Linked DNA regions of Duganella zoogloeoides. Each later gene encodes a partner of the first gene's protein in a complex. Links are inferred from orthologs where the notes say so. Each region holds a gene or a part of one and is shown in the gene's direction. Other genes may lie near its edges. The genes, in order: SR858_RS16675 and trxA.

Region 1 (3,168 bases):
TGGCGGTTCAAGGGCCGCTACAAAAGCGGCGCGCGCACGCCGTACCGCGAGTTCGCCATGCGCTGGCATCACGTGCTGGGGCTTGGCTTCGGACTGGTGCTGTGCACCTGGATGTTCAGCGGCCTGATGTCGATGAATCCGCTGGGTGTGTTCAATGCGCGGGGAGCAAAGCCCGATGCGGCAGCCATGCAGGGCGGCGCGCCGGCCAGCGTGCGCCTGACGCAGCCGGTGGTGCAAGTGCTGGCGCTGTTGCACGCGCAGTCGTTTGCGCCGCGCGAACTGGAATGGCGCGTGCTCGGTGGCGCCCCGTTCATCGTGGCGCGCGATGGCCACAACGATACGCGCATCGTTGTGGCCGGCGGTCACGGACTGACCACGGCGAAGCAGTGCGACACGCAAATCGGGATAACTTGCGACGACGGACTGACGGTGACGAAGCAGTGCGACACGCGCATCTCCGCAATCTGCGGCGACGGACTGACGGTGACCAAGCAGTGGGAGCCGGCGCGTCTGGAGGCGGTCGCGCGCAAGCTGCTGCCTTACCCGGTCAGTGCGTTCGAGCTGGTGACGAAGGCCGACGCGTATTACTACCAGCGCGGCGACGCCTCCATGTACGGCGGCAACGAGCGGCGCCTGCCGGCCTTGCGCGTGGTGTTCGACGATCCGGGGCATACCTGGGTGTATCTCGACGCGGCCACCGGCCAGGTGGCGCTGAGCATCGACAGTACCCAGCGGATAGGGCGCTGGCTGTTCAATTTTTTGCACAGCTGGGACGTGCCGGCGTGGCTGTCGCCAGTGCATGGCGCGGCGCGCATCGCGGTGCTGATCGCGCTGAGCGCGGGCGGCTTGCTGCTGAGCGCCACGGCAGTCGTGATCGCGGCGCGACGATTGCGGCGCATGGCGTGAGCGTGCTGCCGGCTCGGGCGTGACCGGCAGCGCGCTCACATCCAATGCCTCGGGCGGCTTGCGCCTCGATCTTTCGCGCCGCGTGGTGCGAATTGAGTCATTTCGATAGTTGTTGAATTGTCGTAGGTTTTGCAGGTAAAATACTTTGACTATCGTTGAACTATGAAAGTAAAGCCATGGAAACCAGGCAAGTTCTCGCCGCGCTGTCGGCCATCGCCCAGGAAAGCCGGCTGGCGATTTTCCGGTTGCTGGTGCAAGTCGGCCCCGATGGCATGGCCGCCAGCAAGATCGCCGAACAGCTCGACATTGCGCCATCGTCGCTGTCGTTCCACCTGAAGGAGCTCGTGCACGCCGGCCTGATCACGTCGCGCAGCGAGGGCCGCTTCGTGATCTACGCGGCCGACGTGGCCGTGATGAATGGCCTGATCGGCTACCTCACCGAAAACTGCTGCGGCGGCGCGCCGTGCGGGCCGGCCGCCTGCGCCACCGCCAGCATCCCGGAGAAGACACGTGCAAAATAAACCCTGCCACATTCTGTTCCTCTGCACCGGCAACTCGTGCCGCTCGGTGCTGTCGGAGGCGATTTTCAACCACCTGGCGCCAGCGGGGTGGCGGGCGCTCAGCGCCGGCAGCCAGCCGGCCGGCCAGTTGCATCCGCACGCGGTCGCGCTGCTGCACGCCAGGGGCATATCCACCGACGGCTATTACAGCAAATCGTGGCATGACCTCGACGTCACGCCTGATATCGTCATCACCGTGTGCGGCAGCGCCGCCGGCGAAACCTGCCCGGCCTACCTCGGGCCGGTCGTGCGCGCACACTGGGGCGTGGACGATCCCAGCCACGTGGTGGGCACGCCAGCGCAGATCGACACCGCGTTCGACCACGCTTACCGCCTGATCCGCGCCCGCATCGAAGCTTTCCTGGCATTGCCGCTGGCGCAGCTGCTTGGTGACCGCGCTGCGCTCAAGGCGGCGCTGGACACCATCGGCGCCTTGCAGCGCAACTGACACGGGAAACACCATGCTCATTGCCGTGCTGATTTTTCTTGTCACCTTGACCCTGGTGATCTGGCAGCCGCGCGGGCTCGGTATCGGCTGGAGCGCCGCTGCCGGCGCCGCCGCTGCCTTGCTGGCCGGAGTGATCGATGCCAGCGATATCCCGGTCGTGTGGCATATCGTCTGGAACGCCACCGGCACCTTTGTCGCGGTGATCATCATCAGCCTGCTGCTCGACCGGGCCGGCCTGTTCGAGTGGGCGGCGCTGCACGTGGCGCGGTGGGGGCAGGGCAGCGGCACGCGCCTGTTCGTGCTGCTGGTGCTGCTGGGCGCTGCCGTGGCTGCGCTGTTCGCCAACGACGGCGCGGCGCTGATCCTCACGCCCATCGTCATTGCCATGCTGCGCGCGCTGAAGTTTTCGGCGCAAGCCACGCTGGCATTCGTGATGGCGGCCGGCTTCATCGCCGATACCGCCAGCTTGCCGCTGGTGGTGTCCAACCTGGTCAACATTGTCTCGGCCGATTATTTCGACATCGGCTTTGCGCGCTACGCTGCCGTCATGGCGCCGGTCAACCTGGTGTCGGTGACGGCCACGCTGGGCGCGTTGCTGTGGTTCTTCCGGCGCGATATTCCAGCCACTTACGACGTGGCGTCATTGCGCGTGCCGCGCACCGCGATCCGCGACCGCGCCACGTTCAACGCCGGCTGGTCGGTGCTGGCGCTGCTGCTGGTGGGCTTTTTCTGGCTCGAGCCGCTCGGCGTGCCGATCAGCGCGGTGGCGGCCGGCGGCGCGGCGGTGCTGCTGGCAGTGGCCGCGCGCGGCCCGCACATTGCCACGCGCGCCGTGCTGGCCAGCGCACCGTGGCAGGTGGTGGTGTTCTCGCTGGGGATGTACCTGGTCGTCTATGGCCTGCGCAACGCGGGGCTGACGGCCTGTCTGACCGCTGCGCTCGACTGGTGCGCCGCCTACGGCGTGTGGGGCGCGGCGTTCGGCACCGGCATCCTGACCGCGCTACTGTCGTCGGTGATGAACAATATGCCCACGGTGCTGGTAGGCGCGCTGTCGATCGACGCCACCGCCACCCAGGGCGCCGTGCGCGAGGCCATGATCTATGCCAACGTGATCGGCAGCGACCTGGGGCCGAAAATGACGCCCATCGGCAGCCTGGCCACGCTGCTGTGGCTGCACGTCCTCGCCAGCAAGGACATCCGCATCTCGTGGGGCTACTACGTGCGCGTCGGCGTTGTGCTGACCGTGCCGGTCCT
Region 2 (3,181 bases), 1.4 Mb from region 1 along the record:
CCAGAGCGGTCAGCCGCGAACTGGAACTGGTGTTCGAACTCGACCCGGCGTTGCCGCGCGTGCTGCGCGGCGATCCGCTGCGCCTGGGCCAGGTACTGATCAACTACACCAACAACGCCATCAAGTTCAGCGAAAAGGGCCGCATCGACGTGCGCGTGCGCCAGGTGGTGGCCGACGCCAGCAGTTGCCTGCTGCGCTTCGAGGTGAGCGACTGCGGCATCGGCCTGTCGGAGCTGGAAATCGACCGCCTGTTCCAGTCGTTCCAGCAGGCCGACACCTCCACCACGCGCGAGCATGGCGGCACCGGCCTCGGCCTGGCCATCTGCAAGCAGCTGGCGCAGCTGATGGGCGGCGAGGTGGGCGTGCGCAGCGCGCCGGGGGTGGGCAGCACGTTCTGGTTCACCGCGCGGCTGGGCATTTCCGACGCCAGTGTGCCGCAGGTGATCGAGCGGGTGCAGGATGCCGCCGCCGAACTGCTGGCTTCCACCCAGACCGCCGCCGTCATCACCACGCTCAAGGACGCCCGCATCCTGCTGGTGGAAGACAACACCTTCAACCAGCAGATCGCGCTCGAGATGCTGGAAGACGTGGGCGCGTCGGTGTGCCTGGCGGCCAACGGCCAGGAAGCGCTCGACCTGCTGCGCCAGACCGCCTTCGATTGCGTGCTGATGGACGTGCAGATGCCGCTGATGGACGGCCTGGAGGCGACCCGCCGCATCCGCGCCGACCCGCGCCTGAACGGCCTGCGCGTGCTGGCCATGACCGCCACCGCCACCAGCGAGGACCGCGCCCGCTGCATCGCCGCCGGCATGGACGACTTCATCTCCAAGCCGATCCAGCCGGCGCTGATGTACCGCACCATCGCCAGCTGGCTGCCGGTGCACCGCCTGGGCCTCGCGCCCGAGCGCGAGCGGCCCGCCGTACGTCCCGCCTTCAAGCCCACCCTGGCCGGCGACCCGGCCGTGATCGACCTGTCGATCCTGGCCAAGCTGCTCGGCTACCACCCGGAAAAGGTGCGCAAGTTCGCCTTCAAGTTCCTGCACAATGCCCAGGAGGGACTGTCGGCGATGGAAGTGGCATTAAAGCGCGGCGACCTGGCCCAGGTGCGCGAACTGGGCCACCGCCTCAAGTCGCCGGCGCGCACGGTTGGAGCGCTGGGCATGGGTGAAATGTTCGCCAGCCTGGAACTGCTGCCGGCGAGCGCCAGCGACGCCGTCAACCTGGCCACCGCCCGCGCCAGCCTGGCCAGGCTATGGCCGCTGCTGGAGCAGATTACCGAGCAGATTATGAATAACACCACGTTTGCCGACGAAAATTGACGTCAAAACTCAATCTCCGCACATTTATAAAAAATGGGTTATGATTTGATCCATTCCCGCCTGCCGACCTTTGTTGCCTTCCCTATTCCAGACATTGAATTCGCGCACATAGTCGCCATGTATTCTCTGTAACTGGCTTAACGGCAACACTGGCATCATCCCCAGGCGTTATTGATCCCACACCTCGATTGAGGAAAATATGAGCGAAAATATCAAACACATCACCGATACTTCTTTTGATGCCGACGTACTGAAATCCGACCGCCCAGTGCTGGTCGACTTCTGGGCCGAATGGTGCGGTCCTTGCAAGAGCATCGCCCCGATCCTGGAAGAAGTCGCCAAGGAATACGACGGCAAGATCACCATCGCCAAGATGGACGTCGATTCGAACCAGGCAGTGCCTGCCAAATTCGGTATCCGTGGTATTCCTACCCTGATCCTGTTCAAGAACGGCGTGCCAGCGGCACAAAAAGTCGGCGCCATGGCCAAAGGTCAGTTGACTAGTTTCATCGACAGCAATATCTAAGTAAGATAGTATTGCGGACAGACGGCTGCTTCTGCGCCCGCAGAAACAGCCGCCTCAGATCCGGAAAACAGCGTACGGCCCGACCGCAACGCGTTTTATATAAATAAACAGACAACACCACGCAGTTCCCTCCCCTACCTTTACTTTCCCGTCACGGGACACTCAACACATATGCATCTATCTGAATTAAAGGCCTTACACGTCTCGGCGTTGCTGGAGATGGCCATCGGTCTTGATATCGACAACGCGGCCCGCTTGCGCAAGCAGGAGCTGATGTTCGCGATCCTGAAAAAGCGCGCCAAATCCGGCGAGCAGATTTTCGGCGACGGCGCCCTCGAAGTGCTGCCGGACGGCTTCGGCTTCCTGCGCTCGCCCGACGCCAGCTACATGGCTTCGACCGACGACATCTATATCTCGCCATCGCAGATCCGCCGCTTCAACCTGCACACCGGCGATTCGATCGAAGGCGAAGTGCGCACCCCGAAAGACGGCGAACGCTATTTCGCGCTGGTCAAGGTAGACAAGGTCAACGGCGAATCGCCGGAAGCCTCGAAACACCGCATACTGTTTGAGAACCTGACGCCGCTGCACCCGAACGAGCCGCTGCGCCTCGAGCGCGACATCAACGGCACCGAGAACATCACCGGCCGTATCGTCGACCTGATCGCGCCGATCGGCAAGGGCCAGCGCGGCCTGCTGGTCGCCTCGCCAAAGTCCGGCAAGTCCGTGATGCTGCAGCACATCGCCCACGCGATCACCTCGAACCACCCTGACGTTACCCTGATCGTGCTGCTGATCGACGAACGTCCGGAAGAAGTGACCGAGATGCAACGCTCGGTACGCGGCGAAGTGGTCGCATCGACCTTCGACGAACCGGCCACCCGCCACGTGCAGGTTGCCGAGATGGTGCTGGAAAAAGCCAAGCGCCTGGTCGAAATGAAAAAAGACGTGGTGATCCTGCTCGACTCGATCACCCGCCTGGCGCGCGCCTACAACACCGTGATCCCGGCGTCGGGCAAGGTGCTGACCGGTGGTGTGGACGCCAATGCGCTGCAACGCCCGAAACGCTTCTTCGGCGCCGCCCGTAACATCGAAGAAGGCGGTTCGCTGACCATCATCGCCACGGCGCTGATCGAAACCGGCTCGCGCATGGATGACGTGATCTACGAAGAATTCAAGGGTACCGGCAATATGGAGGTGCACCTGGAGCGCCGCCTGGCCGAGAAACGCGTGTACCCGGCGATCAACCTGAACAAATCGGGCACCCGCCGCGAAGAACTCCTGATCAAGCCGGACCAGCTGCAAAAAATCTGGATCCTGCGCAAGCTGCTGTACT

The links.
Region 2: the proteins of SR858_RS16675 (region 1) and trxA are in contact, whole or in part, in an NMR structure (PDB 2IPA), measured with the Bacillus subtilis proteins. The link is inferred for Duganella zoogloeoides from one-to-one orthologs.

The regions. Positions count from the first base shown.
Region 1 is NZ_CP140152.1:3,803,023-3,806,190, reverse strand. Bases 318-3,165 are described here. They hold SR858_RS16675 (arsenate reductase ArsC), read left to right. Parts: upstream 318-1,416; coding sequence 1,417-1,914; downstream 1,915-3,165. Other genes in these bases: SR858_RS16670 (arsenic transporter), read left to right, coding at 1,928-3,165; SR858_RS16680 (ArsR/SmtB family transcription factor), read left to right, coding at 1,083-1,427; SR858_RS16685 (PepSY-associated TM helix domain-containing protein), read left to right, coding at 318-906. Also shown: more of SR858_RS16685, read left to right, coding at 1-317; more of SR858_RS16670, read left to right, coding at 3,166-3,168. UniProt on the Bacillus subtilis protein: Catalyzes the reduction of arsenate [As(V)] to arsenite [As(III)]. In vitro, can dephosphorylate para-nitrophenyl phosphate (pNPP).
Region 2 is NZ_CP140152.1:5,221,801-5,224,981, forward strand. The notes cover bases 321-3,181. They hold trxA (thioredoxin TrxA), read left to right. Parts: upstream 321-1,518; coding sequence 1,519-1,845; downstream 1,846-3,181. Other genes in these bases: SR858_RS23020 (PAS domain S-box protein), read left to right, coding at 321-1,319; rho (transcription termination factor Rho), read left to right, coding at 2,017-3,181. Outside these bases: more of SR858_RS23020, read left to right, coding at 1-320. UniProt on the Bacillus subtilis protein: Participates in various redox reactions through the reversible oxidation of its active center dithiol to a disulfide and catalyzes dithiol-disulfide exchange reactions.